4 regions of the Pseudomonas sp. I2 genome follow, and region 2 is predicted to be linked to each of the others. Evidence: riboswitches for the same ligand, from Rfam matches in the RefSeq annotation. Region 2 holds a riboswitch; each other region holds the start of a gene.

Region 1 (6,166 bases), on a different contig from region 2:
AGGCAAGAGGGATTGCGAGATGAAATGTTATCTTATAATTATTTGTTGAGGTTCGATAGCGCTTTTTCAGGTGGGGGGCTGTGCGATGGGCTGCAAAGCAGCCCCAGTACCGCTCAATTGGAGAAAGCCGCTCAGGTCAGAAGCTGTAGTCGACTGTCGCGAAGTACGACCGTGGCGCGCCGAGCAGCCATTGCTCACCACTGTGGGCGGCCACCACATAGTCACGGTTGAACAGGTTGTTCAACTGCAGCCCCAGGCGCACGTCCGGCAGCACCTGCCAGCCGAGGTTGGCATCGACCACGGTGTAGCCGGGGACGCTCTGGCTGTTGGCGGTGTTGGCGTAGCGCTCGTCGACGTAGCGCAGGCCGATGCCGGCATCCACGGTCTGGCCGAAACCCTTGCTCAGCCACAGGTTGGCGGTGCGGCGCGGCACGTTGGCCGGGCGGTTGCCGGCGCGGTCCTGGGGAACGCCGCCGACCCTTTCATCGAAGTCATCGTACTTGGCGCGTACCACGGCGGCGTTGGCCGATACCTGCCACTGGTTAGCCAGGGCCAGCTCCAGGGTCGCCTCCAGGCCGTCGGAGGTCTGTTGGCCGGCTTGCTGCTTCTCGTGGGTGACCGGGTCGTCCACCAGCAGCTTCTTCTTGACGATGTGGTAGGCCGCCAGAGTCCACTCGCCACGGCCGTCCCAGAAGCGCTGCTTGAGGCCCAGTTCGGTCTGCTTCGACTCGGTCAGGTCATAGTTCATCTGCGTCGGGTTGAGGCTGATGAGGTTGTTGACCCCGTCCTCGCTGGTGGAGTACTGGCCGTACAGCGACAGCTCGTCGGTCACCGCGAAGAGCAGGCCCGCGCGCCAGTTGCCGCCCTGCAGGCTGCGGTCGCTGCGGGTGTCGCTGACCAGGTTGTCCCGATCGATGTGGTTCTGGTCACGGCGTACACCGGTGACCAGCGACAGGCGATCGGTGAGCTGGGTGCGGTTCTCGGCGAACAGCGCGAAGGTACGGGTGGTGGACAGGGTCTGTGGGCGCAGCGCCGATCGGCTGTGGAACTCGCCCGGTGCCGGCTGCCAGGGGTCGATGTAGTCGCCGCCCACGTCTTCGTACGGCGAGTTGTTGTCGACGTTGAAACGGATCCTGTTGTACTCGGCACCCACCACGGTCTTGCTGGCCAGGCCGAACAGGCTGTGGTCGAAGGTGAAGCTCTGGCGGTCGCCGATCTGCTCCTGGTCGTGCTTGATCTGCAGGTAGCTGCCGCGTTCGAGCTGGCCGCGGTCGGCATCCCAGGTGTAGTCCTCGGCGTTGCGCCAGTGCCGGCGGCTCTTGATGTAGTACAGCTGGTTGCTGGCGCTGAGGTGGTCGTTGATCGTCCAGTCGGTGTCGAGGCGGGTCCACTCGTCGTGGTAGCGCTGGACGTCGTCGCGAATGTTGTAGTTCTTCTTGCGCAGGCTGTCGCGGTAGTGGCCGTCGATCAGCGGGGTGCCGAAGTAGTTCATCGGCTCGGCATCGCCGCGCTCGTGGGCGAGGGTGAAGCTCAGGTCGTCGCTGGCGTCGAAGCGCAGGGCGGCGCTGAGGGCCAGGTTGCGCGAGTCGCCGCGATCGACCCAGCCATTGCCTTCCTGCTTGTTCAGGGTGACCCGGTAGCTCAGGCGCTCGCTCAGGCTGCCACCGCTGTCCAGGCCGAGCTGTTGGCGGTCCCAGGAGCCGTAGCCCAGGCGCAGGTGGTTGCGGATTTCGCCGGCGAAGGGTTTTTTCGGGATGACGTTGATCACCGCGCCCGTGGCGCCTTCGCCATAGAGCACCGAGGCTGGGCCACGGATCACGTCGATGCGCTCGACCATCCACGGATCGACCGGGAAGCTCTGGGTACCGGCGCCGGTGTACAGGCGCGAGCCGTCGAACAGCGTCATCACCGAGCTGTGGCCGGTGAAGCCGCGGGCGGAGAGGGCGGTGCCGCCGTTGCCTGGGGTGCCGACCGAGGTGATGCCTGGCGAGCGGGTCACCGCGTCTTGCACGGTGAGGTTGTTACGCTGCTGGATCTGCCCGGCGCTGATGCTGCTGGTGCTGGCCGGGGTCTCCAGGGCGCTCAGGTTCAGGCGCGAACCGGCTCGGGTCGGCGTGGCCAGGTCGACGACCTGTTCGTCGCGGGTATCGGTGATGGCCGTGGAGGGCAGGGCCAGTACTGGCCCGTCGTGTTCATCGGCCAGGGTCGGAAGGGAAACGGCCAGGCAGGCCGCCAGGGTATGAAGCTTGGAGATACGGGACATGTCGTTCCACTGTCGCAGGAATGAATGGATCCCGGTGGAAACAACGCATAGACGACCAAGCACGTACGCAGGCGCGCACGCGAAAACCGGCCTGCGCCCGCCCACCGCGGGTTGCCAACGAAAAGCTCCAGGCCGGTCTCCGGGCTTGCGAGGATCATGAACCGTTCACCTTCCCATGCATGCGCACAGTGGTATGTCGAAGGGTTCGCTCGCCTACCGTTGCGGGGGCAGCGCCGGACTTGTCGTGGCAACGACGCACCGGCTTCCCGTTTCACCCTGCGCGCGGCGGCGCAGGACACCTGAAACTGGCGCGCATCTGACCACCGAACGGGTGGGGAGTCAATCGTTCGGATGCAGCTTGCGCTGGTCCAGGAGGGCGATCAGCGTCCGCGCCGACGCGATACTCTGGCCTCGATGTTCTTGCGCCCGATCAGCAGGGCGGGCTTCTCCACCACCGGCTCGTCCGCCAGCCACTTGTACATCACCAGGCAGTCCACCAGCCCCAGGCGAGCGTGCCGGTAGGCCTTGGGCAGGCGGCCGACGGTCTCGAAGCCGAGCTTGTGCCACAGCGCCACGGCCACCTCGTTGGTCGCCACCACCGAGTTGAACTGCAGGGCCAGGAAGCCCTCCTGGCGTGCCAGCTTTTGCGAGTGCTCGCACATCAGCCGCGCCACGCCACGGCCGCGGGCGGCCGGCGCGACCATGTAGCCGCAATTGCCCACGTGGGCGCCGGGGCCGGCGGCGTTGGCCTTGAGGTAGTACGAGCCGAGCAACTCGCCATGCGCCTCGGCCACCAGGGTTCGCAGGGGCAGCTCCAGCCAGAGCTGGCGGGCCTGCTCGACGCTGAGCCCGGGGTCGAAGGCATAGGTTTCGCGGGCCTGGACGATGGCCTGGAAGGTGGGCCAGAAGCGTTCGAAGTCTTCCGGGGTCATGGGACGGATGTGGATCATGGCGGCTCCTGCACGGGCTTGGCCGCCAAGTCTGGGTTGCCCGGCGCCGCCGCGCAAGGGCTGCGGCGCCGGAGGCGTTCAGTCGCTCGCCTTGCCGACCGCATCCAGGGCGCGGGCCGAGTAGACCAGCGCGGCACCGGCGTTCATCGCCACCGCCACGCCCAGCGCCTCGGCGATTTCCTCACGGGTGGCGCCGTGCCTGACGGCCTGCTGGGAGTGCACGGCGATGCAGCCGTCGCAGCGGGTAGTCACCGCCACGGCCAGGGAGATCAGCTCGCGGGTCTTGGCATCCAGGTGGTTGGTCTTGGCCCCGGCACCGCTGGCAGTCATGTAGCCGGCCACGGTATCGGGGGACAACTGCTTGAGATCGCCGATGCCGGCCATCAACTGCCTACGGTAGGCGTCCCAGTCCATCATGCTCATGGTTTTCACCTTGTTCGGTGGTGACAGGAGCTTTCAGGCTAGTCGAAGAACGAGGCTCTGGAGGGGCTGTGATGGCCAGGGCAGCGTCTTCGCTTCAGATGTAGATGAACACCAGCACCAGCGCCGCGACCACCGCCCACTTTTCCAGGTAGTAGCGGGTGCGGTTGCGCTTCTTCAGGGCCTTGCCGCGCTCGCGGATGCGGTAGATGCGGGTGAACAGGCGATTGATGCCGCCGGTCTTGTCGTTGGCGTCGTTGGGGGCCGCCGCGGCGGCCATGACGTTGCGGCTGAACCAGCGGTTGAAGGCGGTCGCCCAGCGGTACTTGAGCGGGCGCTCGACGTCGCAGAACAGGATGATGCGGTTGTGCTCGGTGGTGTTGGCGGCGTAGTGGATGTAGGTCTCGTCGAACACCACTGCCTCGCCGTCGCGCCAGGCGTACTTCTGGCCATCGACATCGATGTAGCAGCCGTCGTCGTTGGGCGTGTCCAGGCCCAGGTGGTAGCGGTAGGAGCCGGCATAGGGGTCACGGTGGCGCACCAGCTTGGCGCCTGGCGGCAGGGTGGCGAACATGGCCGCCTTGACCGAGCCGATACCCTGCAGCAACTCGGTGGTGCGTGGGCACAGCTTCATCGCCGAGGGGTGGCTCTCGCCATACCACTTCAGGTAGAAACGCTTCCAGCCGGTCTTGAAGAACGAATTGAATCCGACGTCGTCGTAGTTGTCGGATTTCTTGATCTCGCCCACGTGCAGCAGTTGCTGGGCCTCCTCGCGGATTTCCCGCCAGTGGTCCTTGAGCGGCTGCAGTTCGGGGAAGGACTCGACCGGCAGGTAGGGCTTGGCCGGGTGCTGGGAGAACAGGTACAGGAAGCTGTTGACCGGAGCCAGGAAGCTGGAGTGATCGCCCAGTTGGCGGGTCAGCTTGTGGCGAACCCGACCGCGCAAGTGAACATAGGCGATCGAGAGTGCGAAGATCAGGACGAGTGCGATTTTCATGAACGGATACTTGTCGAAATGGCCATGCGCCATGGCTTGAGCCCGCCAGCATAAACAATCGTGCCAGGCCTGTGCACCCGTCTTAAGTGGAAGGCGCAAACGTTTCATCCTGGTTCATCTGCCAGGTATCGAGGTGAGCGTACACTCGGGGCTGGCGCCCCACAGATCGAGGAGCATGCATGGCCCAGGATTCACGCCCCAGCGGTGCGCCCTTCAAGCGCCTGTTCTTCGCCTTGCCGGTCAGCGATGCCCAGCGCCGTGCCATCGCCCAGTGGCGGCGCAGCCTGGGGCTGCGCAGTGGAAGGCCCGTACCGGCCGAGAACTTCCACCTGACCCTGCTGTTTCTGGGCGATGTGGATGCCGCGCGGTTGCCGGCCCTGTGCGCTGCGGTCGACAATCTCACGCGCCCGGACGCGCCTTTGCGCCTGCTGCTCGACCGCTTGCAGGTGTGGCAGCGCGCCGGTGTGCTGGTGCTCGAACCTGGGGAGACGCCACCGGCGCTGCGGCAACTGGTCTATGCCCTGCAACAGGCGGCGCTGCCGCTGGGCATTGCCGAGCAGGTCCGCGAGTACCGGCCACACCTGACGCTGTCGAGGGACTTCCGTGGCCAGCCGCCGGAAGCCGCGGCGGCACCGGCGTTCTTCCTCGCCGTCCGGCACTTCACCCTCTACGAGTCACGCAAGGGTCGCTACTGGCCGTTGGCCGAATGGTCGCTGACGGGCTAAGGCATGGGCAAGCAAGGTCGGGTTCCTATGCTGTTTGGCTGCGGGCCGGCTCGAACAACTGCTGGCCCAGTTGCCAGGCGGTGCGCAGGTGGCCCTTGGGATCCTGGCCCTCGCTGTCGGTGAGCACGTTCGAACTCAGTACCTGAGCACCGCAGTAGTCGAAGATGCCGTGTTCGATTTGCACGCGCATCGCCTCGCCGTAGCCATGCCGCTCGAAGGTACCGGCATCGGCACCTGCGACGCCGACCAGGTGCACGGTAAGGCCCTGGAGTTTCTTGATGGTCGGGCCGTTGACCTGGTAGTCGAAGGCCCAGCCATTGCTGAACACACGCTCGACCCAGCCCTTGAGCAGCGCTGGCAGCGACCACCAGTAGACCGGGTACACCAGCACCAGCGCATCGGCGCGCTCGATGCGCGCCTGCTCGGCGAGCACATCCGCCGGTGGTGGGGCCAGGCGACGATGCACGGCATGGTCGGCCAGGCCGAAGCGGGGGTCGAAGCCTTCTCGGGCCAAGTCGGCGATTTCGGCCGTGTGGCCGGCGCTGGCCAGGCCGTCGGCGATGCGTTGGGCGAGGGCATGGGTCAATGATTCTGGGTCGTGGTGGCCGATGACGATCAGGGCATGCATGGCGGTTCTCCAGATGAAAGGGTGCGTGAGTGGGGGCGGCGTTATATACTCGTAGTAAGTTACTGTTGGTAAGTTACTTTTGGTAGGTAATCGATGTCAAGCGATGACAAACCGCTGCCGCGCAAACGCCTGTCCCGTGAGGCGAGGCGCCGCCAATTGCTCGACGTGGCCTGGCAACTGATC
Region 2 (8,393 bases):
CGGGCAAGGTCGGCCAGTTGCTCGCCGGCTGGCATGGGCGAGCTGTCGCCGTAGCGGGTGAGGATCACCGTCTGTGCCACCGCCGGCAGGGTCAGCTCGCAGCCGAGCAGGGCGGCGCTGGCCGCCGTGGCGGTGACGCCGGGGACGATCTGGTAGTCGATGCCCAGCTCGCGCAGGTAGCGGATCTGCTCGCCGATGGCGCCATACAGGCTGGGGTCGCCGCTGTGCACCCGGGCCACGTCCTGGCCTTTGTCATGGGCACTGCGAATGGCGGCGATGATCTGCTCCAGGTGCAGTTCGGCGCTGTTGATCACTGTTTCGGCACGGTGCCCTTCGAGCACCGCCGGCGGCACCAGGGAGCCGGCATAGATGATCACCGGGCACTGGCGGATCAGGCGCTGGCCCTTGACCGTGATCAGTTCCGGATCGCCGGGGCCGGCGCCGATGAAGTAGACCGTCATGGGGAATCCTTGCGGGTGAGCGGGGGAGGCGATTATCCGCCACTGGCCAGGGCGAGGGTAGCCGGGCCGAGGACCTGGCGCGTTACCCGTAGGGCGGCCGGGCCCTGGGCCTGGCTGGCGAGGGCCAGGGCTGCGCTTTCGGCCACCCCCCAGCAGCCGCTGTGCTGGAAGGTGGTTGCCGAGCGGTGGCTGAGCAGGGGTTCGAAAGCGTGCAGTTGCGCGGGGCTGAACAGCACGAGGGGCAATGCCAGGCGCCTGGCCAGTTCCTGCAAGCCGGGTTCGTTGGCTTTGAGGTCGATGCTGGCGATGCCGCGCAGCAGCGCCGGGGCCAGCCCGTGCGCCGCGAGGGCCCCGCGCAGCAGGGCCTGCAGGGTGTCGGCCGGGCAGCCCTGGCGGCAGCCGAAGCCGGCGTACAACGCCGGCGCAGGAGGGGCGAGGCGCATCAGGCTTGGCTGGTGCGACGGTACAGCCAGGCGCTGAGCAGGCCCAGGGCGAGCCAGAAGGCGGCGTTGGTCACCCAGGAGGCGATCTTGAACTGGGTTTCCAAGGCTTCGGGCGCCAGGCTCTCGTGCATCGCCGGTTGCGGCGCGCCGATCAGGTGCGGCACGACCAGTAGGGCGAGGCCCAGTACCTTGAACAGCCAGTGATGGGCGAACACCAGCAGGGCCAGGCCTGCCGCGGTGGCGGCGGCGGTGCCGATCCACCAGCCCTGGCGCTGACCCAGGTCGGCAGCGGCGGTACCCGGCAGCTCTGGCGGCAGCCCCAGGGTCGGCGCCAGGCAGAACACCGCGAACCCGGCCAGGCCCCACAGTGCGCCGGTGGCCACGCGGCCCGGTTCGCGCAAGCTGTACAGGGCCGCGAGGATCAGGGCGAAACCGACCGCGACCACCAGGTTGCCGCCGGTGGTGGAGAGCAGGCGCTGCCAGCCGTCTTCCGGTGCCCAGGCTTCGGCGTCGTGTTCATGGGCGGCGACGGCATCGCCGTGGCCGTGGTGTTCGGCGACGGGGGCCGCGCTTTCATAGGTTTCCGCCTCGAGGATCAGCGGGCTGACCCACAGGCTTTGCAAGAAGGTCAGCAGCAGGGCGGCGAGCAGGCCGCTGAAGCCGGCGGTACGGGCGATGCGCTTGATCATGCAGGCGTACTCAGTGGCAAGGGAAGGCGGCGCTGTGGCGGGTATCGTGGGCGGCGTTGTGCACGGCCTCGATGTGCGAGAAACCGGCGAAGTAGATCAGGCACAGGCCCAGCAGGCTGGCGCCGGCGGCGATGACGATGCGTTGGCTGAGGCTGACGGGGGTGCTGACGCTGTGTTTGGCGCTGGTGACGGGCATGACGCTTTCCTCTGCTTTGTCATAGGCGGCGGACAAGCGCGACAGCCCCGGGCGCAACGGGCCCAGGGAGATGCGACAGCGCCCGCCCACCGCGGGGTGATCATTCGACGTCAGGCCGGTCTCCGGGCTTGCGAGGAGGAGCAGGGCTCCTGGGGGGGAGCGTCACCTTCCCATGCCCTACGACGTGGCACAGTGGTCAAGACGCTTCGCTCGCTTACCGTTGCGGGGGCAGCACCGGCGTTGTCCGACCCCTTGGGGGCCTGGGACGCACCGGTTTCCCGTTTCACCCCCGAAGGGGCACCTGAACGCAGTGCATTAGCAAATCATGGGGCGGTTTCCCCGTCAATCGCAGGATAGGCAAGGCTTTAGGGCTGCCAAGGTTGACCGCCTGCCAACCACTGCGTAGCCTTGCCGCTTCGAGGTTCTCCGGCCGCCGCCGGAGCTAAGATGGGAACGCGGTCCAAGCCGCGGCTGCCCCCGCAACTGTAAGCACTGAACAGGATCGACACAGCCACTGCGCCAGCGCGGGAAGGCGTCATCCAACCGGCCCGGGGCCGGTACGGTGCAAGCCAGGAGACCTGCCTCGAAACGCTTTCGACTTTCAACCGGGCGGGGTGATCCGGTGGCGAACGGGCCCGGCCGTGGTGGCACGAGGCTTTCGTCCTGCATGCCCGCGCCATCCTGCCAAGGGCATCGCGACATGAAAACACTGGCCAAGCTCCCCGTCACCATCGTCACTGGCTTCCTCGGCTCGGGCAAGACCACCTTGCTCCGGCACATGCTCGACAACGCCCAGGGCCGCCGCATCGCGGTCATCGTCAACGAGTTCGGCGAGCTGGGCATCGACGGCGAGATCCTCAAGCAGTGCAGCATCGGCTGCACCGAGGAAGAGGCCAGCGGCCGCGTCTACGAACTGGCCAACGGCTGCCTGTGCTGCACCGTGCAGGAAGAGTTCTTCCCGGTGATGCGCGAACTGGTGGCACGCCGTGGCGACCTGGACCACATCCTCATCGAAACCAGCGGCCTGGCCCTGCCCAAGCCGCTGGTGCAGGCCTTCCAGTGGCCGGAAATCCGCAATGCCTGCACGGTCGATGCGGTGATCACCGTGGTCGACAGCCCGGCGGTGGCGGCGGGTACCTTCGCTGCCTACCCAGAGCAAGTGGACGCCCAGCGCAAGCTCGACCCCAACCTGGACCACGAGTCGCCGCTGCACGAGCTGTTCGCCGACCAGTTGGCCAGCGCCGACCTGGTGGTCCTGAACAAGGCCGATCTGATCGATGCCGAAGGCCTGGCCAAGGTCCGCGCCGAGGTGGCCGAGGAACTGCCGCCGGCGGTCAAGGTGATCGAGGCCAGCAGCGGGCGCCTGCCGCTGGAGGTGCTGCTTGGCGTGGGCGCCGAGGCCGAGGCGCACATCGATGGCCGGCGCACCCACCACGATGCCCATCACGCTGGCGAAGATCACGACGATCATGACCATGACGCCTTCGACTCGATCTCCATCGACCTGCCCGAGGCCGACGAAAGCCTGCTGCTCGACGCCTTGACGCAACTGGTGGTGGAGTTCGGCATCCTGCGCGCCAAGGGCTTCGCGGCCATTCCCGGCAAGCCGATGCGTCTGCTGGTGCAGGGCGTGGGGACCCGTTTCGACAAACACTTCGACCGCGCCTGGCGTGCCAACGAGCCTCGCCTGACACGCCTGGTGCTGATCGGCCAGGACCTGGATGCCGTGCAACTGGAGGCGCGCCTGCGCCAGGCCCTGGGCGCCTGATCCATGCACCTGCTGCGGACCCAGCCCGGCGGCTTCGTGCCGGACGACAGCATCGCCGACCTCGGCCAGACGCCCGCTGAGCTGGTGATCCTCTGCAGCGGCGACTCGCACCTGGCGCTGCTGGCGGAAACCGCCGAGCAGTTGCCAGACGACTTCCCCAGCCTGCGCCTGGCCAACCCCATGCAGGTGCAGAACCACGCCTCGGTCGACCTCTACGTCGACCAGGTGCTGCGCCACGCCAAGGTGATCCTGGTGTCGCTGCACGGCGGGGTCGGCTACTGGCGCTATGGCGTCGAGCAACTGGTCGAGCTGGCCAACCGCGGTGTACGGCTGATCCTGGTGCCAGGCGATGACCGCCCCGACCCTGAGCTGACCGGCCTGGGCACGGTGACCGGCGAGCAGGCCGAACGGCTCTGGCACTACCTGCGCCAGGGCGGCAAGGCCAATGCCCTGAACCTGTTCAACTGCCTGGCCAGCCTGTGGCTGGGGCGTACCTATGCCTGGGACGAACCGCAGCCGCTGCCGCGCACGGCGGTGTATCACCCCGCCAAGGCCAGCGCCACGCTCGAGGACTGGTACGGCCAGTGGCACCCGCAGCAGCCGGTGGCGCCGCTGCTGTTCTACCGCTCGCACCTGCAGGCGGCCAACACCGCCTTCATCGATACCTTCTGCACACGTTTGCAGGCGATGGGCCTGAACCCGCTGCCGATCGCTGTGGCCAGCCTCAAGGAGCGCGCCTGCCTCGACCAGGTCGAGGCCTGGCTGGACGAGGTCGGCGCCGACGTGGTGATCAACACCACCGGTTTTGCCCTGTCCAGCCCGGAGCAGCCCAACCTGCGCCCGTTGCGTCGCGACGTCCCGGTGTTGCAGGCGATCTGCGCCCAGGACAACCAGCCGGGCTGGGAGGCCAGCGAACAGGGCCTGGGCGCCCGTGACCTGGCCATGCATATCGCCTTGCCGGAGCTGGACGGGCGCATCATCACCCGGCCGGTCAGCTTCAAGGACCTGGCCTGGCGCAGCGAGCGCAGCCAGTCGGACGTGGTCTGCTACAGGGCCCACCCTGAGCGCATGGACTTCGTCGCCGAGCTGGCGCGGCGCTGGGTGGAACTGGCGCGCCTGCCCAACCCGCAGAAGCGCGTGGCGCTGGTGCTGGCCAACTACCCGACCCGCGACGGGCGCATCGGCAACGGCGTGGGCCTGGATACCCCCGGCGCGGCCCTGAACATCCTCCGCGCCTTGCAGGCCGAGGGCTACCCGGTGGCTGGCCTGCCCGACAGCGGCACCGCGCTGATCCAGCAATTGCTGGGCGGCGTGAGCAACGACCTGGAGCACCTCGACCAGCGCCCCTGCGCCCAGAGCCTGGCCCTGGCCGACTACCAGGCGGCCTTCGCCGACCTGCCCGAGGCCAACCAGCAGGCGGTGCTGGCGCGCTGGGGCGCCCCTGAACAAGACCCGATGTACCGCAGCGGGCGCATGATGATCGCCGGCCTGCGCTACGGCCTGACGTTCGTCGGCATCCAGCCGGCCCGGGGCTACCAGGTGGACCCCAGCGCCGTGTACCACGACCCCGACCTGGTGCCGCCCCATGGCTACCTGGCGTTCCACTTCTGGCTGCGCAATGGTTTCGCCGCCGACGCGGTGATCCACGTCGGCAAGCACGGCAACCTGGAGTGGCTGCCCGGCAAGGGCGTCGGCCTGTCGGCCCAGTGCTGGCCAGATGCCTTGCTCGGGCCGCTGCCCAACATCTACCCGTTCATCGTCAACGACCCAGGCGAGGGCGCCCAGGCCAAGCGGCGTACCCAGGCGGTGATCATCGACCACCTGATGCCGCCGCTGACCCGTGCCGAGACCTACGGCCCGCTGCGCGACCTGGAGCGCCTGGCCGATGAATACTACGAAGCGCAACTGCTCGACCCACGCCGTGCCCGGGAGCTGCAGCGCGACATTCTCGAGTTGCTCAAAGCCAACCACATCGACCGTGAGTTGCAACTGGAAGGCCAGTTGGACGATGCGGCACTCTGGCTGCCACGGCTGGACACCTACCTGTGCGACCTGAAGGAGTCGCAGATCCGCGATGGCCTGCATGTGTTCGGCCAATCGCCCGAAGGGCGGCTGCGCAGCGATACCCTACTGGCCCTGGTACGTGTCGAGCGTGGTGACGGCAAGGGCGGCAATGCCAGCCTCATCCGTACCCTGGCCAAGGCCCTGGCGCTGAGCTTCGATCCTCTGGACTGCGACCTCGGCCAGCCCTGGCAGGGACCGCGCCCGGCCATACTGGAGGCGCTGGCCCCACCCCCCTGGCGGACCTGCGGCGATACCCGCGAACGCCTCGAACTGCTGGCCCTGGCGCTGATCGAGCAAGGGCTGGACGGCTGCCTGCAACTGCCCGACGAGGCCCCCTGGCAGCCGGTGCGCAGTGTGCTGCAGACGCTGGTCGAGTCGGTGGCGCCGAACCTCGATGGCTGCGGTGCGGCTGAGCTCGATGGCCTGCTCGCCGCCCTGGCCGGGCGTTTCGTCCCGGCCGGCCCCAGTGGGGCACCGAGCCGGGGGCGCCTGGACGTACTGCCCACCGGGCGCAACTTCTATACCGTGGACGTGCGCAACCTGCCCACCACCACTGCTTGGCGCCTGGGTTTCGCCTCGGCCAACCTGATCCTCGAGCGTCACCTGCAGGACCATGGCGACCACCTGCGTCAGTTGGGGCTGTCGGTGTGGGGCACGGCGACCATGCGTACCGGTGGCGACGATATCGCCCAAGCCATGGCGTTGATGGGCGTGCGCCCGGTATGGGCCACTGGCAGCCAGCGGGTCGACGACTTCGAGATCCTGCCCCTGAGCCTGCTCGACCGCCCACGGGTGGACGTGACCCTGCGTGTCTCGGGTTTCTTTCGCGATGCCTTCGGCAACCTGATCCGCCTGTTCGACGCGGCGGTGCAGGCCGTGGCGGCCCTGGACGAACCCGACGACCTCAACCCCCTGGCGGCCCGGGTGCGTGCCGAGCGCGAGGCGCTGCTGGCCGCGGGCGCGGACGCCGAGCAGGCGGCGCGTCAGGCAGGCTGGCGCGTGTTCGGCGCCAAGCCCGGGGCCTACGGCGCCGGGGTGCAGAACGCCATCGATGGGCGTCTGTGGCACAACCGCGACGACCTGGCCGAGGTCTACCTCAACCATGGCGGTTATGCCTACGGCGGTGCCGACGACGGTACGCCGGCCCGTGCCGAATTCGCCCGACGCCTGGGCCAGGTGCAGGCGGTGCTGCAGAACCAGGACAACCACGAGCATGACCTGCTCGATTCCAACGACTACTACCAATTCCAGGGCGGCATGCTGGCGGCGGCCGAGACCCTGGCAGACGCCACGGTGGCCAGCTACCACGGCGATCACAGCCAGGCCGACCGGCCACGTATCCGTACCCTCAAGGAAGAACTCAACCGGGTCATCCGCGCCCGTGCGCTCAACCCCAAGTGGATCGAAGGCGCCAAGCGCCACGGCTACAAAGGTGCCTTCGAACTGGCAGCGACGGTCGACAACCTGTTCGCCTTCGATGCCACCACGCACCTGATCGACGACCATCACTATCAGTCCCTGGCCGACGCCTACGTGCTCGACCCGGCGACCCGCGATTTCATGCGCCAGCACAACCCCGACGCCTTGCGCGACCTCACCGAACGCTTGCTGGAGGCCCAGCAGCGTGGCCTCTGGCAGGCTCCGGGCGCGTATCGCGAGGCCCTCGAGGAGCAACTGCTGGACGGCGAGGAACAGGCCTGACATGAGCGAACCCCTGCAATTTCCACTGGCTGCCGTGGTCGGCGCCGACGACCTCAAGCTGGCCCTGTGCCTGACGGCCATCGACCCGAAGATCGGCGGTGTGCTGATCGAAGGCCCGCGCGGCATGGCCAAGAGCACCCTGGCCCGGGGCCTCGCCGACCTGCTGGGCGAAGGCCCCTTCGTGACCCTGCCGCTGGGGGCGACCGAGGAGCGGCTGGTCGGCACCCTCGACCTGGATGCCGCGCTGGGGCAGGGCAAGGCCCAGTTTTCCCCGGGCGTGCTGGCCCAGGCCGACGGCGGCGTGCTCTACGTCGATGAAGTCAATCTGCTGCCCGACCCCCTGGTGGACCTGCTGCTCGACGTGGCGGCCAGCGGCACCAATCGTATCGAGCGCGACGGCATTTCCCATCGCCATGCGGCGCGCTTCGTGCTGATCGGCACCATGAACCCGGAGGAAGGCGAGCTGCGCCCGCAGTTGCTCGACCGCTTCGGCCTCAACGTCGCCCTCGAAGGGCTGGCGCAACCCGAGGCACGTCAGCAGATCATCCGCCGGCGCCTGGCCTTCGACAGCGATCCGCAGGCCTTTTGCGCGCAATGGGCCCAGGCCCAGGCGCAATTGCGTGAGCGCTGCCACGGCGCGCGCCAGCGCCTGGAGCGCATCCCGCTGGACGACCAGGCCCTGGCCTGGATCACCGAACGCTGTTTCGCCGCTGGCGTGGACGGCCTGCGCGCCGACCTGGTCTGGCTGCGTGCGGCCCGGGCCCACGCTGCCTGGCGCGGGGGCGAAACGATCGGGCAAGACGACGTGCAGGCGGTAGCGGAGTTCGCCTTGCGTCACCGGCGCCGCGCCTCGCCGCCGGACACGCCCCCCCATGCGGCAACCAGTGCCGGCACTGGGCAGACCGAGCTTCAGGGTGGGCCGGGCGATTGGGGGGCGTTGCCGCCGCAGGCCGTGCCCAGCGGTGCCCGGCGCGAGGTGCCGAACTGGGCAAAAAAGCCCTGAGCATTCGCCAGCCCGACGCGTTGGCGGCGGATGCCAGGCCCCGCGTCGGAAAGCTGGCAGGTGCGCCC
Region 3 (8,393 bases), on a different contig from region 2:
CGCGGTGGTCCTGGTCGGCGTGCTGATGGTGCTGTACGTCACCTTCGGCGGCATGCTCGCCACCACCTGGGTGCAGATCATCAAGGCCGTCATGCTGCTCTCGGGTACCACCTTCATGGCCTTCATGGTGCTGCGCCACTTCGGCTACAGCACCGAGCAAATGTTCGCCAGCGCCGTGGCCGTGCATGCCAAGGGCCAGGCGATCATGGCCCCCGGCGCCCTGCTGTCGAACCCGATCGACGCCATTTCCCTGGGCCTGGGCATGATGTTCGGTACCGCCGGCCTGCCGCACATCCTGATGCGTTTCTTCACCGTCAGCGATGCCAAGGAAGCGCGCAAGAGCGTGTTCTACGCCACCGGCTTCATCGGCTACTTCTACCTGCTGCTGATCGTCATCGGCTTCGGCGCCATCGTCATGGTCGGCACCGAGCCGGCCTACCGCGACGCCAGTGGCGCGATCATCGGCGGCGGCAACATGGTCGCGGTGCACCTGGCCCAGGCCGTGGGCGGCAACCTGTTCCTCGGTTTCATCTCGGCGGTGGCCTTCGCCACCATCCTGGCGGTGGTAGCAGGCCTGGCGCTGTCCGGCGCCTCGGCGATCTCCCACGACCTGTACGCCTGCGTGGTGCGCAAGGGCCAGGCCAGCGAGCAGGAAGAGATGCGCGTATCGCGGATCGCCACCCTGGTGATCGGCGTGCTGGCCATCGTCCTGGGCCTGGTGTTCGAGTCGCAGAACATCGCCTTCCTCTCCGGCCTGGTACTGGCCGTCGCCGCCTCGGTCAACTTCCCGGTGCTGCTGCTCTCGATGTTCTGGAAGGGCCTGACCACCCGTGGCGCGGTCTGCGGCAGCATGGCCGGGCTGGTCTCGGCGATCGTCCTGGTGGTGCTGGGCCCGGCGGTGTGGGTCAACGTACTGCACAACGAACAGGCGCTGTTCCCCTACAGCAACCCGGCGCTGTTCTCCATGACCCTGGCCTTCCTCGGCGCCTGGGCGTTCTCGGTCACCGACGGCTCCGAACGGGCCAACCAGGAGCGCGGACGCTACCTGGCCCAGTTCATCCGCTCCATGACCGGTATCGGCGCCGCCGGCGCCAGCAAGCACTGATCCTTGAACATCGAATGTCGGGTACAACAACAATGAACCACACTCGCTTCAAGTCGGCCGCCTGGTTGGCCAGCCTCGTCCTGCCCCTGCCGGCCATGGCGGATTTCATCGGCGACAGCCAGGCACGGCTGGAGATGCGCAACCACTACATCAACCGCGACTTCCGCCAGGACAATGCGCCCCAGGCCAAGGCCGAGGAATGGGGCCAGGGTTTCACCGCACGCCTCGAGTCAGGCTTCACCGATGGCCCAGTTGGCGTCGGCGTGGACGCCATCGGCCAGCTGGGCATCAAGCTCGACGCCAGCCGCGATCGGCGCAACACCGGCCTGCTGCCCTTCGGCCCGAACAGCCATGAACCGGTCGACGACTACAGCGAACTGGGCCTGACCGGCAAGCTGCGGGTGTCGAAGAGCACCCTGCGCCTGGGCACCCTGCAGCCGATCCTGCCGGTGGTGGTGTACAACGACACCCGCCTGCTGGCCTCGACCTTCCAGGGCGGCTTGCTGACCAGCCAGGAACTCGACGGCCTGACCGTCAACGCCGGGCGCCTGACCAAGGCCAACCTGCGCGATTCCTCCGGGCGCGACGACATCGGCTACGGCGCGGCCAGCAGCGACCACTTCGACTTCGCCGGCGGCAGCTACGCGATCACCCCGCAGACCAGCCTGAGCTACTACTACGCCAAGCTCGACGAGATCTATCGCCAGCAGTACCTGGGCCTGGTCCACACCCAGCCGCTGGCCGAAGGCGTGAGCCTGCGCACCGACCTGCGCTACTTCGACAGCCGTGGCGACGGCGCCGAGCGTGCCGGCAACATCGACAACCGTAACTTCAACGCCCTGTTCACCCTTGGCGTGCGGGCCCACAAGTTCTCCGCCACCTGGCAGCAGATGTCCGGCGACAGTGCCTTCCCATTCCTCAACGGCGGCGACCCGTACACCGTCAACCTGGTCACCTACAACACCTTCACCCGCGCCGGGATCGACTCCTGGCAGTTGCGCTACGACTACGACTTCGTCGCCCTCGGCATCCCCGGCCTGAGCTTCATGACCCGCTACACCGACGGCCGCCATGCCCAGACCCCGACCTCGGGCAACGGCCGCGAGCGCGAACGCGACACCGACATCACCTACGTCATCCAGAGCGGGCCGTTCAAGGACGTCAGCCTGCGCTGGCGCAACGTCACCTTCCGTTCCGGCAATGGCCTGAACAATGCCGTGGACGAGAACCGCCTGATCATCGGCTACACCCTGGCGCTGTGGTAACAGCGCCCCTCAACAGGAGAACAGCATGTCTGACGCCCCAACCCTGCAAAGCTTCATCGCCGGCCGCTGGATCGGCCAGCACGGCGCCCAGGCCCTGCGCAGCGCCCTGGACGGCCATGTCCTGGCCTACAGCCACGAGGAGCGCCCGGACTTCGCCGAAGCCCTCGAACATGCCCGCCGCCAGGGCCTGACCGCGCTGATGGCCCTGGACTTCCAGCAGCGTGCCGCCCGTCTGAAGGCCCTGGCCCTGTACCTGGCCGAGCGCAAGGAGCAGCTCTACGCCCTCTCCCACCACAGCGGCGCGACCCGTACCGACAGCTGGATCGACATCGAAGGCGGCAATGCCACGTTGTTCGCCTATGCCGGCATCGGCAGCCGCGAGCTGCCCTCGGGCAACCTGGTGCACGAAGGCCCGGCCATCCCTCTGGGCAAGCAAGGGCATTTCGCTGGCAGCCATATCCTGGTGCCGCGCGCCGGGGTGGCGGTGCACATCAATGCCTTCAACTTCCCGATCTGGGGGATGCTGGAGAAGTTCGCCCCGACCTTCCTCGCCGGCATGCCGTGCATCGTCAAGCCAGCGACCTCGACCAGCTACCTGACCGAGGCGGTGGTGCGCCTGATGAACCAGTCGGGCCTGTTGCCGGCGGGCAGCCTGCAGCTGGTGATCGGCAGCACCGGCGACTTGCTCGAGCGCCTGCAGGGCCAGGACGTGGTGACCTTCACCGGCTCCGCCGACACCGCCGCCAAGTTGCGGGTAACGCCGAACCTGGTGCGCCACTCGGTGCCATTCACCGCCGAGGCCGACTCGCTCAACTGCGCCATCCTCGGCCCGGACGTCAGCCCCGACAGCGAGGAGTTCGACCTGTACATCAAGGAGGTGGTGCGCGAGATGACCACCAAGGCCGGGCAGAAGTGCACCGCCATCCGCCGCGCCATCGTCCCGGCCAGGCACCTGGACGCCGTGGCCACCCGCCTGCGCGAGCGCCTGGCCAAGGTGGTGGTGGGCGACCCTTCGGTCGAAGGCGTGCGCATGGGTGCGCTGGCCTCCCACGACCAGCAGCGTGATGTTGGCGAGCGCGTGCGTAGCCTGCTCCAGAGCTGCGATCAATTATTCGGCGCGAGCGACGGCTTCGCCCCGGTCGGCGAGGGTGTGGCCGAGGGCGCGTTCTTCGCCCCAACCCTGCTGCAAGCCCGCGATCCCCATGCCGAAGGCGGCGCCCACGACATCGAGGCCTTCGGCCCGGTGAGCACGCTGATGGCCTACGACGACCTGGACGAAGCCCTGGCCCTGGCGGCCCGTGGCAAGGGCAGCCTGGTGGCGACCCTGGTCACCGCCGATCGCGCGGTGGCGGCCAAGGCCATCCCGGCGGCGGCCGCCTGGCATGGGCGCCTGCTGGTGCTCGACCGCGAGGCGGCCAAGGAATCCACCGGCCACGGCTCCCCCTTGCCACAGCTCAAGCACGGCGGTCCCGGCCGGGCCGGTGGTGGCGAGGAGCTCGGTGGCCTGCGGGCGGTCAAGCACTACCTGCAGCGCGCGGCGGTGCAAGGCTCGCCGAGCATGCTGACGGCGGTGACCGGCGAGTACGTGCGTGGCGCCGAGGTGATCGAGAGCGAAGTGCATCCGTTCCGCCGTCATTTCGACGACCTGCGCATCGGCGAGTCGCTGTTCACCCACCGGCGTACCGTGACCGAGGCGGACCTGGTCAACTTCGGTTGCCTGTCGGGCGACCATTTCTACATGCACTTCGACGAGATCGCCGCCAAGGCCTCGCAGTTCGGCAAGCGCATCGCCCATGGCTACTTCGTGCTGTCCGCGGCGGCAGGGCTGTTCGTGTCGCCGGGCGAAGGGCCGGTGCTGGCCAACTACGGCCTGGATACCCTGCGCTTCATCAACCCGGTGGGCATCGGCGACACCATCCAGGCCCGCCTGACCTGCAAGCGCAAGATCGACCAGGGCAAGTCCAGCCCGCTGGGCCAGCCCCAGGGCGTGGTGGCCTGGGACGTGGAGGTGAGCAACCAGCTGGGTGAGCTGGTGGCCAGCTACGACATCCTGACCTTGGTGCTCAAGCGGACTTGAATGCCGTGAGGGCTTGGGGCCGCAAAGCGGTCCCCAATGGCGATGCAAGCCTGGCCCCCACCTGCCACTGCGGTTGACTCCCCCTGCCATAAATGCTCAGATGCGCCCCTGTTTCAGGTGTCCCCCGCCGCCGTGCGGGGGGTTAAACGGGAAGCCGGTGCCTCGCCCTCGCGCGACCAGTCCGGCGCTGCCCCCGCAACGGTAAGCGAGCGATGCATTCGACACACCACTGTGCCGCCGGCATGGGAAGGTGAATGCCTCACGCCCCTCGCAAGCCCGGAGACCGGCCTGAAACTGCAATTGGCAACTCCCGCGGTGGGCGGGCGCGGGCCGGTCCTGGGGCAGCCTCGTGCCCACGATTGCTCCGTGCGTGCGCTCCGTCGGGTCTTCTCAACCCCGCAACGGTCGCTCACCCATGTCTTTGCCTACCCTGCGCATCGAAGGCCTGCACTGGTCACCGTCACCCGGCGAACGCCGGCTGCTCGACGGCATCGACCTTGAGGTCGGCCCTGGCGAGTTCGTCGGCCTGATAGGCCCCAACGGCAGCGGCAAGACCAGCCTGTTGCGCTGCGCCTACCGTTTCACCCGGCCAGACAGCGGCCGCGTATCGCTAGAAGGCGAGGACATCTGGCAGCGCCCGCCGCGCTGGGTGGCACAACGCATCGCGGTGATGCTGCAGGAGTTTCCCGAGGACTTCGGCCTGAGCGTGCGCGATGTCGTCGCCATGGGCCGTACCCCGCACCTGGGCTGGTTCCAGGGCGACAGCGAAGCGGCGCTGGTCGATGCCTGCCTGCGCGAGCTGGGCCTGCTGGCCTGCGCCGAGCAGGGCTTCGCCAGCCTGTCCGGCGGGGAAAAGCAGCGGGTTCTGCTGGCCAGGGCACGGGTGCAGCAACCGCGCCTGATGATCCTCGACGAGCCGACCAACCACCTCGATCCGCGCTACCAACTGGCCCTGCTCGAGCACATGCGCGGTACCGGGCTGAGCCTGCTGGCGAGCTTCCACGACCTGAACCTGGCCGCCGCCTTCTGTGACCGGCTGTATGTCATCGAGGCCGGCCGCATCGTTGCCCATGGCACGCCGCAGCAGGTCCTGACCGAACAGTGCCTGGCCCAGGTGTTCGGCGTGCACGCCCTGGTCGATCGTCATCCCCTCGCCTGTCACCCGCGCATCACCTGGATCAGCCCCGCATGAAACGCTTCGTCACCTGCCTGGCCCTGCTGACCGCCCTGCCCCTCGCCGCTCTGGCCAGCGACTTTCCCCTGACCGTGCACAGTTGCGACCGCGACGTGACCTTCACCCAGCCGCCACAGAGGGCGGTCAGCCACGACGTCAACCTCACCGGCATGCTCCTGGCCCTGGGGCTGCGCGAGCGCATGGTCGGCTACAGCGGCATCAGCGGCTGGAAGAACCTCGACCCGTCGATGCGCCAGGCCCTGGCCGGCCTGCCGGAACTGGCGGCACGTTACCCATCGCTGGAAAACCTGCTGGACGTGGACGCCGACTTCCTGTTCGCCGGCTGGAGTTACGGCATGCACGTGGGCGGGCCGGTCACGCCACAGACGCTGGCGCCCTTCGGCATCCCGGTCTACGAGCTGAGCGAATCCTGTTCGCGGATCATGCCCCAGCGCCAGGCCAGCCTGGAGGACCTGTACCGGGACCTGGACAACCTCGGCAGGATCTTCGCCGTGCCCGCCCAGGCCCAGGCTTTGATCGGCCAACTGCGCCAGCGCATCGCCCGGGTGACGGCCCAACTTGGCGAGGTGCAGCGCAAGCCCCGGGTGTTCCTCTACGACAGCGGCGAGGACCGCCCGACCACCTCCGGCCGCCTGGGCATGCCCCAGGCGCTGATCGAGGCGGCCGGTGGCGAGAATGTGATGGCCGATGTCAACGCCAGCTGGACCGAGGTCAGTTGGGAAAGCCTGGTCGAACGCGACCCGGAGGTGATCGTCATCGTCGACTACGGCCCCACCCACTGGCAGCACAAGCGCGACGTCCTCCTTAAGCACCCGGCCCTCGGCGAGGTGAAGGCGATTCGCGAACGGCGCTTCGTGGTGCTGTCGTACCTGCAGGTCACGCCCTCGGTGGACAACGCCGTTGCCATCGAGCACCTGGCCGCCGCGCTGCATCCGCAACGGTTCGCCGGGGCGCCGCGCTGATGCCGGTGCGTAGCCCTGCCGGCTATCGCCTGTTGCTGGTCGCACTGCTGGCGGCGCTGGTGTTTTCCTGCCTGCTGTCGCTGGGCTTCGGCGCTGCCCAGGTGCCGCTGGCCAAGGTGCTGGGTATCGTTCTGCAGCAACTGGGCCTGGCCGACGGCGGCGACTGGAGCCGCGGACAGGCGCAGATCGTCTGGCAGATCCGCGCCCCACGGGTCGTGCTCGGCGCGCTGGTGGGCGCCGGCTTGGCCCTGGTTGGCGGCGCCCTGCAGGCGGTGACGCGCAACCCACTGGCCGATCCGCACCTGCTAGGGGTCAGCTCCGGTGCAGTGTTGGGCGCGGTGCTGGTGGTGCTGTTCCTTGGCCCCTTCGCCGGTGCCTTGAGCCTGCCCCTGGCGGCCTTCATCGGCGCCCTGGGCAGCATGCTGCTGGTGCTGGGGGTGGCCAGCCGACGTGGCCGGCTGGAGAGCGAACGGCTGTTGCTGGCCGGGGTAGCGGTGTCCTTCGTGGTCATGGCCCTGGCCAACCTGCTGCTCTACACCGGCGATCCCCATGCCGCCAGCTCGGTCATGTTCTGGATGCTCGGCGGGCTGGGCCTGGCGCACTGGTCACTGCTGTGGCTGCCGGCCGTTTGTGTGCTGGCCGGCTTCCTCTTGCTGCTCAGCCTGGCCCGCGCCCTCAATGCGCTGATGAGCGGGGAGCAGACCGCCGTCAGCCTCGGCTTCGACACCCGCCGGGTGCGCGCCCAGGTGTTCGTCGGCTGCGCCCTGCTCACGGGCGTGCTGGTGTCGCTGTCCGGGGCGATCGGCTTCGTCGGCCTGATGCTGCCCCACGTGGCCCGCTGGCTGGTGGGCGCCGAGCATCGCCGCCTGCTGCCGGCCTGCGTCGTGCTCGGTGCGCTATTCGTGGTCTGGGTCGACATGGGCGCACGCACCCTGATCGCCCCCCAGGACCTGCCCATCGGCATCGCCACCGCGGCCATCGGCGGGCTTTTCTTCATCATCCTGTTACGTCGCAGGCCCTGACATGCCCTGTCGATCGCACGGGCGTGAGCGCCGTTGGTCGGTGCCGTAGGCCCGGGCAGGGATCGACAGCCGCCTTGCGCCGCTCTGATGCCATGAGGGGTGGTCAGTGGCTTCGCCCCTCGCGCCTGTTTCCGGCCCGCCCGCCGGCAGGTCTTTTCCCATCGAAGCCAAGCCGAGGAAGCCGTCATGAACGAGACACTGCGAATGGGTGGTGGCAGCGCCCAGGACGACTGGCCAGAACTCGATCCCGAAAAACGCAATGACCGGGCCGACGATCCCGATGTCGACCCCAACCTGACCGAAGAAGAGGACCGGCCTGGCGTGCCGGCCAGTGATCCGGAATCCGGGGCCTGATAGCGTCGGGCCCGTCACCGGTGAATGCGTTGCCCTGACCGGCCCCTTCGTAGGTTTGCCCGCGAAGGGGCCGCCTCGACACCCCACGCACAGGGCTGCGTCGTTTCGCCGCAGGCCCAGGCCCCTTGGGCAAATCCCGCGCAAGGCATAGAATCGCGCCGCCTTTTCACCCGTCGCCTCGTACGGTGGCAACCCGCAGCAACGACAGCGTCCACGCCTGAACACATGATCGCGCATGTGCAACAGGCTCAACCGCCCCGCCCGGCCACCTTCCCCAGGTGCCAGCGGTTGAGTCTTGCCCTGGTCGCATCCTCCCCGGCCAGGCATGCAGGCACGAAAAGGCGCCTATACCGCTTTTCGAATACTTTGAGGTACCTATGTCTGCGCGTCTGCTGGCCATGGCGCTGGCACCC
Region 4 (8,393 bases), on a different contig from region 2:
GCCGCGCCAGCACGCTGATCGCCGCGCCGCCACCGACGAAGTTGCGCAGCATCTGCCCGGTCACGGCCTGCGGGTAGGCGGAGATCCCCTCCTCCACCACGCCATGGTCGCCCGCGAAGACAGTGATGGCGACCCGCTCCAGGGTCGGCCGCTCGCGCCCTTGCAAACCGGCCAGGTGCACCGCCAGGTCCTCCAGTTGGCCGAGCGAGCCGGCAGGCTTGGTCAGTTGCCGTTGGCGCACACGGGCCTGCTCCATGGCGGCGGTGTCGAAGGGTTGGCAGGCATCGCGCCACCAGGGCTGGTTCATAGAGCGGGTCCTTTGAGCATGAGGGGAAGGCCGGCCACGGTCAGCACTACGCGCTCGCAGCGTTCGGCCACGGCCTGGTGCAACCAGCCGGCCTGGTCGACGTAACGGCGCGTCAGCTCGCCCATGGGCACCACGCCCAGACCGGTTTCGTTGCTGACCAGGATGAGCGTTCCGGGCAGCGTCCCCAGGCTGTCGAGCAGCGCGTCACGCTCCTGGGCCAGGCGTCGTTCATCGTCGAGCATCAGCAGGTTGGTCAACCACAAGGTCAGGCAGTCCACCAGCAGGCAGCGCCCTTCGGCGGCCTCGGCCCGCAGCACGGCGGCCAGGGCCAGGGGTTCCTCGATCAGCCCCCATTGCGCAGGACGGCGCTGGCGATGCAGGCGGACACGTTCGTTCATCTCGCCATCCAGCGGCTCGCTGGTGGCGATGTAGGTCACCGGCAGGCCGCAGGCAGTGGCCAGTTGCTCGGCCAGGCGGCTCTTGCCGGAGCGGGCGCCGCCGAGGATCAGGTTGCGCATGTCAGGCGACTCCACAAAGCTGGCGCAGGCGCGCGGTATCCAGGTGCTTGTCCACCAGGTCGGCCAGGCGCTCGATGTCACGTTCGCGCAAGGCTTCGTAGTCGATGGCCTCGGCATCTTCCAGGCCCGCCCAGCGCAGCAGCGCGGCGCACGACTGGCTGCCTTCGAACAGGCCATGCAGGTAGGTGGCGAGGATCTGCCCGTCGGCGCTGACGGCACCGTCGCAACGGCCATCGGCCAGTTGCACGGCCGGGTGTTCCAGGGCCGGGCCACGGGTGACGCCAGCATGGATTTCGTAGCCCGCGACAGGCGCCTGCTCCAGGCCCAAGGTGCCGCAGACGTTGCGCAATTGTTTGTCGGCCTCGAGCACGGTGACGTAGTCGAGCAGGCCAAGCCCCGGGCTGGAGCCCGCCGCCCCTTCCAGGCCCAGCGGGTCATGCACGGCGTGGCCGAGCATCTGCAGGCCGCCGCAGATCCCGATGAGCTTGCCGCCATAGCGCAGGTGGCGAGCGATGGCGGTGTCCCAGCCACGCTCGCGCAGTTGCGCCAGATCGCCGCGCACGCTCTTGGAGCCGGGCAGGATGATCAGGTCGGCGGGTGGGACAGGCTGGCCCGGGCCGATGAACTGCAGGTCCACCTGGGGGTGCAGGCGCAGCGGGTCGAAGTCGGTATGGTTGCTGATGCGCGGCAGCACCGGGACGATCATCTTGAGCACCCGCTCGCCCTTGGCGGCCTGGCGCACGTCGATGCCGTCCTCGGCCTCCAGGTGCAGGTCGCTGACGTAGGGCAACACGCCCAGCACCGGCTTGCCGGTGCGCTGCTCCAGCCAGTCCAGGCCCGGCTGCAACAGGGCGATGTCGCCACGGAAGCGATTGATGACGAACCCCTTGACCCGCGCCTGCTCGCTCGGCGACAGCAGCTCGAGGGTACCGACCAGGTGGGCGAAGACCCCGCCGCGATTGATGTCGGCCACCAGAATCACCGGGCAGTCCACCGCTTCGGCAAAGCCCATGTTGGCGATGTCGCCGGCCCGCAGGTTGATCTCCGCCGGCGAGCCCGCGCCTTCGACCATCACCACCGGGTAGGCTGCGCGCAGACGCTGGTGCGAAGCCAGCACGGCCTGCATAGCGATGGCCTTGTAGTCATGGTAGGCGACGGCGTTCATGCTGGTGACGGCACGGCCGTGGACGATCACCTGGGCGCCGGTGTCGCTGTTGGGCTTGAGCAACACCGGGTTCATATCGGTATGCGGCGCCAGCCGGCAGGCCTGGGCCTGCACCGCCTGGGCGCGGCCGATCTCGCCACCGTCGGCGGTCACCGCGCTGTTGAGCGCCATGTTCTGCGGCTTGAACGGCACCACGCCGATGCCCTGGCGCAGCAGCCAGCGGCACAGTGCGGTGACCAGCGTGCTCTTGCCGGCATCGGAGGTGGTGCCTTGCACCATGAGCGTGGTCATGCCGATTCCTTCTGGTAGTCCGCCAGCGCCTGGCGCAGGCGTTGCTCGTGTGCGGCACTGGCGGGCAGCCCCAGGCGCACCGCCGGCGGCTGCTCGAACAGGCGCACGAGGATGCCGCGTCGGGCGAGAAAGTCATGGAGGTGGGCGGCGTGCGGTGTACGCACGTATTGGAACAGGTCGCAGCCACCCGCCGCAGGCAGGCCAGCCGCCTCGAGCAAGGCGGCCAGGCGCTGGCTGGCCTGGGCGCAGCGGGCAATTTGCGCCGGGTGCGCCGATCGCTCGCTGAAACAGGCCTGCCCCAGCACCCGGGTCGGGCCGCTGATGCTCCAGGGGCCAAGCGCTTCGGCCAGGCGCTGCAGCAAGGGTGGCTCGGCCATCACGAAACCCAGGCGCACGCCTGCCAGGCCGAAGAACTTGCCGAACGAACGCAGCACGATCAACCCAGGGCGCGCGGCACAATCGACCAGGCTGTCGGCGGGGGTGTTGTCCATGAAGGCCTCGTCGACCAGCAGCCAGCCACCGCGCCGCGCCAGGCGGGCGTGCCAACCGAGCAGGCGTTCGCGGGGCAGTCGCCGCCCAGTGGGATTGTTGGGATTGACCAGCACCAGCACGTCGAGGCTGTCGAGGCAGTCTTCGACCTGGGCGTCATCCAACTCGACCAGTGCGTGCCCTGCCCGCCGCCAGGCATGCGGGTGCTCGGCATAGCACGGCGCAAGCACACCGACCCGGCCTGCCGGGCGCAGGTAGGGCAAGGCCTGGATCGCCGCCTGGGAACCGGCCACCGGCAACAGCGCGCTGGCGCCATAGTAGGTGCGCGCCGCCTGCTCCAGGCCGTCCTCGGTCTCGGGCAGGCGTGCCCAGGCCTCCAATGGGATCGCTGGAATCGCATAGGGCCACGGGGCGATGCCGCTGGACAGGTCGAGCCACTGCTCCCGGGGGATACCGTACTGCCGCACCGCACGCAGCAGCCGGCCACCATGTTCAAGCATTCAGATAGGCTCCCAGGCAGATCACCAGCAACCACAGCCACACACCGCGCTGCACCAGGCTCCAGCCGCGCTCGATGGCCTGGGCGTCGGCCACCGGCCCTTCGCCCAGGCGCGCACGCACATGCAGCTCGCCGTGGTACACCGCCGGGCCGCCCAGCTCCACGCCCAGGGCACCGGCGCCAGCGGCCATCACCGGGCCGGCGTTGGGGCTGTCCCACTGGGGCCCCTGCTGGCGCCAGCAGGCCAGGGCCAGGCGGGTTTTGCCGAGCAGGGCGTAGGTCAGCGCCACCAACCTGGCGGGCAGGTAGTTGAGTACATCGTCGATGCGTGCCGCAGCCCAGCCGAAGCGCTCGAAGCGTTGGTTACGGTAGCCCCACATGGCATCGAGGGTATTGCTCAGGCGATACAGCACCACGCCAGGGGCACCGGCGACGACGAACCAGAACAGCGCGGCGAACACCGCGTCGCTACCGTTCTCCAGCACCGACTCTGTGGCCGCCCGGGCCACGGCGGGCTCGTCCAGTTCACGGGTTTCGCGGCTGACCAGGTAGCCCACCCGCTGCCGGGCCGCGTCCAGGTCGCCACGCCGCAGGGCCTCGGCCACCGGCAGCACATGCTCGCCGAGGCTGCGCAGGCCCAGGGCGCAGTACAGCGCCAGCACGTCCACCAGCCAGCCGACATAGGGCAGCCAGGACAGGATCAGCGCCAGCAGGGTCAGCGGGACCACCGCCAGGCACCAGGCGCTCACGCCGTGGCTGCGCCAGCCGCGCCCGCCGGCGTTGAGGCGTTGCTCCAGGCGCGACGCCAGGTTGCCGAAGGCCACCAGCGGATGGCGCCGCCGGGGTTCGCCCAGCAAGGCATCGAGGGCCACGCCGGCCACGGTCAGCAGGGCCACGCTCATGGCCGTTCTCCCCATTGGTTCTCGTACAGCATCTCGCCCAAGGGCTTCTCCTCGGCCCAGTTCTCCAGCACCAGCATCGGCCCGGCATAGAACTGCGCCACAGGCCCCAGGCACAGCACCGCCACCGGCTTGGCGCCAGCGGGCATGCCCAGCAGTTGGGCCAGGGCCTGCGGTTCGAACAGCGACACCCAGCCCATGCCCAGGCCCTCGGCGCGCGCCGCCAGCCAGAGGTTCTGGATCGCGCAGGCCAGGGAGGCCAGGTCCATTTCCGGCAGGGTGCGGCGGCCGAAGATGTGCGCCTCGCGGTTGTCCATCAGCGCCGCCACCAGCACTTCGGCGCAGTCGTGGATGCCTTCGACCTTGAGTTTCATGAAAGCGTCGGAGCGCTCGCCCAAGGCTTCGGCGGTGCGCACGCGCTCCTGCTCCACCAGCGCCTGGATCTGCCTACGCAGCTCGCGTCGGCTGATGCGAATGAAGCGCCAGGGCTGCATCAGGCCGACGCTCGGCGCCTGGTGCGCGGCGGCCAGCAGGCGGGCCAGCAGCGCTGGCGCTACCTCACCACCGATGAAATGGCGCATGTCGCGGCGCTCGCCGATGGCCCGGTAGACCGCGGCGCGCTCGGCGTCGCTGAAGGCGTGTTCGCTCATGGCCGCAGCAGCGCCGCCGCCGCGTCAGGGTTGGAGGGGAAATAGAAGTGGATGTACGACGCCGTCAGTCGTCCCTGGCGATAGACCGCCTCGTTGCCACGACCGCCGTTGGGGCTTTGGCCGCGGGCGATCGGTTCGAGCGGGGTGCTGGTCAGGGAGTGATGATAAGTATGCCCGCGCAGGGTCCCTTCCGGAAGTTCCACAGCCTGCAGCGCCAGGGCCGCCAGGCGCTTTTGCATCACCGCTTCGCCCGGCAGCAGGCCGAGCAGCGTGGCGCGCTCACCGGCCACGTCGGTCAAGGCCTCGAGCAGGTAGAGCATGCCACCGCACTCGGCCAGCAGCGGCTTGCCCTGGGCGTGATGGGCGCGGATCGCTTCGAGCAGAGGGGCATTGGCCGCCAGGGCCTGGTGATGCAGCTCAGGGTAGCCCCCTGGCAGGTAAAGGCTGTCTACCGTGGGCAGTTCCCGGTCGTGCAAGGGCGAGAAGAAGCGCAGTTCGGCGCCCAGCTCGCGCAACAGATCGAGGTTGGCGCCATAGGTGAAGGCGAAGGCTTCGTCACGGGCCACGCCGATGCGCACACCGGCCAGCGACGGCCTGGGGGCGATAGGGTCGGGTTCGGCAAAGGCCACCGCTGGCGGCAGCGTGGCGTCGCAACTGGCGCCCAGGGCCTCGGCCGCGGCGTCCAGGCGCAGGTCCAGGTCGTTCAGCTCGTTGGCCTGGACCAGCCCCAGGTGGCGGCTGGGCAGCTCGATGCCACGCTCGCGGGAGAGCCCGCCGTACCAGCGCAGGCCCTCGGTCAGGCTGCCCTCGAGCAGTTGCGCATGGCGCAGGCTGCCGACGCGGTTGGCCAGCACCCCGGCGAACGGCAGGTCCGGCTGGTAGCGTGCCAGGCCCAAGGCCAGGGCGCCGAAGGTCTGGGCCATGGCTGTGCCATCGATCACCGCCAGCACGGGTACACCGAAGTGACGCGCCAGGTCGGCGCTCGACGGTGTGCCGTCGAACAGCCCCATGACCCCCTCGATAAGAATCAGGTCGGCCGTGCCCGCCGCTTCCCAGAGCAGGCGGCGGCTTTCCTGCGCGCCGATCATCCACAGGTCGAGCTGGTACACCGGTGCACCGCTGGCCCGTTCGAGGATCATCGGGTCGAGAAAATCCGGCCCGCACTTGAACACCCTCACCTTGCGCCCGAGGTTGCGGTGCAGGCGCGCCAGGGCGGCGGTGACCGTGGTCTTGCCCTGGCCGGACGCCGGTGCTGCGATCAGCACCGCCGGACAATGCCGGGGTCGGCTCATAGTTCCACGCCCTTCTGCGCGCGGATGCCGGCCTGGAAGGCGTGCTTGACCATGCCCATCTCGGTGACGGTATCGGCCAGCTCGATCATCTGCGGCTTGGCGGCACGGCCCGTGACGATGACGTGCTGCATCGGCGGACGGGCCTGGATGTCCGAGAGCACCTGGTCGAGGTCGAGGTAGCCGTGCTTGAGGGCGATGTTCAGCTCGTCGAGCACCACGAACTGCACGCCCGGGTCCTGCAGCAGTTGGCGCGAAACCGCCCAGGCCGCCTCGGCGGCGGCGATGTCGCGCTGGCGATCCTGAGTCTCCCAGGTGAAGCCCTCGCCCATCACGTGGTAGCGCACCTGCTCGGGGAAGCGCCGGAAGAACAGCTCTTCGCCGGTGCTGTTGCGGCCCTTGATGAACTGCACGACGCCGCATTGCAGGCCGTGGCCCAGGGCCCGGGCAAGCATGCCGAAGGCCGAGCTGCTCTTGCCCTTGCCGTTGCCGGTGAGCACCAGCAGCAAGCCGCATTCGTTGGGCGCGTTGGCGATGCGTTCGTCGATGATCGCCTTCTTGCGCTGCATGCGCGCCAGGTGGCGTTCGTCGCGTTCGGAGGATTCGCTCATCAGGGTTCTCCGCAGGCTGTCGGCACGGATGGGCGACGACAGGTCGATAGGCGGGCAGACGGAGAACGCGCAGGGGCCATGGCGGACGCCACGGTGCACCGCGCATCACCCTCCGTGATGCCGTTGGCAGTGACAGGCCGGTCTCCGGGCTCGTGAGCAGGGCCTGGGCCCATGGGCCGCGCGCCTTCCCGGATGCCTGCATCCAGTGGCCCTGCGCGGTCCTCGACTCACCTACCGTTGCGGGGGCAGCGCCGGAATCGCGCCTTGCTGGCGCCCACCGGCTTCCCAGTTTCACCCTGCCCAGCCTCGGCTGGCAGAGCACCTGAAACACGCCGCGAAGGTTAGAGGGTTGCACCCGGAGCGTCAATGAAACGAGGCCGATCTGGCCTGGATCAATGGCCGATCCGGCCGCTTGTAACAAACTGAAAGCAGTGATATCACATAGCCATCAATTTTCGCTGAACGCGATCACAACGACAGGAGAGCGCAGCATGCAAGGCCTGATCATCAATAACCCGCGCCTGGAGTTCCTGCGCCCGGCGCTGGAGCGCTGGCCGGAATGCATCGACCGCTTCAACCAGGTCCATGGCGACAACGAAGCCCCGTACTGGCATGGCGCCGCGGCCAACACCGGCCTGCTCGCGGCCGCGGCCTGGCAGGCCGAACTGGTGGCGCTGGAACAGTCCATGAGCAAGAAGCAACGTGACGAGGGCGAGCGCGAGGGCCGCTGCGACCTGTCCATCAGCACCTCGGAAGACAGCGTCCACCTGCGCGCCAGCCAGCGCTGGCCGCGCATCGCCCGCCTGGACCTGAGCACGGCTGTGCAGGAAACCGCCGCCCTCGCCCGGCAGATCGCCTATCCCAGCCAACTCAAGGTCGGCGCCCTGTTCGTCAGCCCGTGGAAAGCCGGCCAGCATGCCAGCCCCGAGGAGTTGCAGGACCTGGTCGACGACCTGCAGAAGCACAGCGCTTGCGCCATCGCCTGGTATTTTCCCTACGCCTATCGCAAGTTGCACAATGAAGCGGCGCAGTACTTTCCCGGCGTGGCGCTGCTGCTCAAGCAGGCCTGAGCGGGGCCCAGCTAGCCGAATGCGCCCTACCGACAAGTTGAACCTCGACGGTGGCCCGTCGCTCTGATTCCACATGAGCCCCCACGAGGACCCGAGCATGGACAGGATGCATATCGCGCTACTGCTGGCCCTGGCCGTCAGCCTCGGCGGCTGCGGAGAATCCGCGCGCCTGGACGTCAGCGACGGATCGGGACCGTCCCCGCAACTGCCCGAGCCGAACAAGACCTTGATCCCGACCGTCAACATCGCCCCGGCGATCGGCTGGCCGGAGGGCGCCAAGCCCACGTCGGCGACCGGCACCCAGGTGGTGGCCTTCGCCGAGCACCTCGATCATCCCCGCTGGCTCTACGTGCTGCCCAACGGCGACGTGCTGGTGGCCGAGACCAACGCCCCGGCCAAGCCCGACGACGGCAAGGGAATCCGTGGCTGGGTCATGGGCCAGGTGATGAAACGGGCCGGCGCCGGCGTACCCAGCGCCAACCGCATCACCCTGCTGCGCGACGCTGACCGTGATGGCGTCGCGGAAATTCGCACCACCTTCATCGAAGGGCTCAACTCACCCTTCGGCATGGCCCTGGTGGGCAAGGACTTCTACGTGGCCGATA

Evidence for each region. A riboswitch is a leader RNA that binds a small molecule or an ion and turns the genes downstream of it on or off. The one in region 2 is predicted to bind cobalamin.
Region 1: another riboswitch for cobalamin. It lies ahead of WCE05_RS25405 (TonB-dependent receptor); the one in region 2 lies ahead of cobW (cobalamin biosynthesis protein CobW).
Region 3: another riboswitch for cobalamin. It lies ahead of WCE05_RS07755 (ABC transporter ATP-binding protein); the one in region 2 lies ahead of cobW (cobalamin biosynthesis protein CobW).
Region 4: another riboswitch for cobalamin. It lies ahead of cobO (cob(I)yrinic acid a,c-diamide adenosyltransferase); the one in region 2 lies ahead of cobW (cobalamin biosynthesis protein CobW).

Annotation. Positions count from the first base shown of each region.
Region 1 covers NZ_JBCGFQ010000093.1:15-6,180, forward strand. The annotation lists gene WCE05_RS25405 (TonB-dependent receptor) at 137-2,263, opposite strand; cobalamin riboswitch at 2,376-2,581, opposite strand; gene WCE05_RS25410 (GNAT family N-acetyltransferase) at 2,644-3,213, opposite strand; gene WCE05_RS25415 (carboxymuconolactone decarboxylase family protein) at 3,292-3,636, opposite strand; gene lpxO (lipid A hydroxylase LpxO) at 3,731-4,630, opposite strand; gene thpR (RNA 2',3'-cyclic phosphodiesterase) at 4,810-5,355, shown strand; gene WCE05_RS25430 (NAD(P)H-dependent oxidoreductase) at 5,381-5,983, opposite strand; partial or broken gene WCE05_RS25435 (TetR/AcrR family transcriptional regulator) at 6,077-6,166, shown strand, end outside.
Region 2 covers NZ_JBCGFQ010000072.1:269-8,661, reverse strand. The annotation lists gene cobM (precorrin-4 C(11)-methyltransferase) at 1-461, opposite strand, end outside; gene WCE05_RS24200 (cobalamin biosynthesis protein) at 494-904, opposite strand; gene WCE05_RS24195 (CbtA family protein) at 904-1,593, opposite strand; gene WCE05_RS24190 (CbtB-domain containing protein) at 1,604-1,789, opposite strand; cobalamin riboswitch at 1,885-2,109, opposite strand; cobalamin riboswitch at 2,192-2,390, shown strand; gene cobW (cobalamin biosynthesis protein CobW) at 2,490-3,557, shown strand; gene cobN (cobaltochelatase subunit CobN) at 3,561-7,322, shown strand; gene WCE05_RS24175 (ATP-binding protein) at 7,324-8,325, shown strand.
Region 3 covers NZ_JBCGFQ010000011.1:49,712-58,104, forward strand. The annotation lists partial or broken gene WCE05_RS07740 (cation acetate symporter) at 1-1,105, shown strand, start outside; gene WCE05_RS07745 (OprD family porin) at 1,138-2,370, shown strand; gene paaZ (phenylacetic acid degradation bifunctional protein PaaZ) at 2,396-4,447, shown strand; cobalamin riboswitch at 4,546-4,754, shown strand; gene WCE05_RS07755 (ABC transporter ATP-binding protein) at 4,869-5,639, shown strand; gene WCE05_RS07760 (ABC transporter substrate-binding protein) at 5,636-6,604, shown strand; gene WCE05_RS07765 (FecCD family ABC transporter permease) at 6,604-7,626, shown strand; gene WCE05_RS07770 (hypothetical protein) at 7,813-7,980, shown strand; gene WCE05_RS07775 (MFS transporter) at 8,358-8,393, shown strand, end outside.
Region 4 covers NZ_JBCGFQ010000004.1:32,820-41,212, reverse strand. The annotation lists gene cobT (nicotinate-nucleotide--dimethylbenzimidazole phosphoribosyltransferase) at 1-307, opposite strand, end outside; gene cobU (bifunctional adenosylcobinamide kinase/adenosylcobinamide-phosphate guanylyltransferase) at 304-825, opposite strand; gene WCE05_RS03265 (cobyric acid synthase) at 827-2,281, opposite strand; gene cobD (threonine-phosphate decarboxylase CobD) at 2,278-3,270, opposite strand; gene cbiB (adenosylcobinamide-phosphate synthase CbiB) at 3,263-4,171, opposite strand; gene bluB (5,6-dimethylbenzimidazole synthase) at 4,168-4,818, opposite strand; gene WCE05_RS03245 (cobyrinate a,c-diamide synthase) at 4,815-6,110, opposite strand; gene cobO (cob(I)yrinic acid a,c-diamide adenosyltransferase) at 6,107-6,718, opposite strand; cobalamin riboswitch at 6,836-7,059, opposite strand; gene WCE05_RS03235 (hypothetical protein) at 7,210-7,788, shown strand; gene WCE05_RS03230 (sorbosone dehydrogenase family protein) at 7,886-8,393, shown strand, end outside.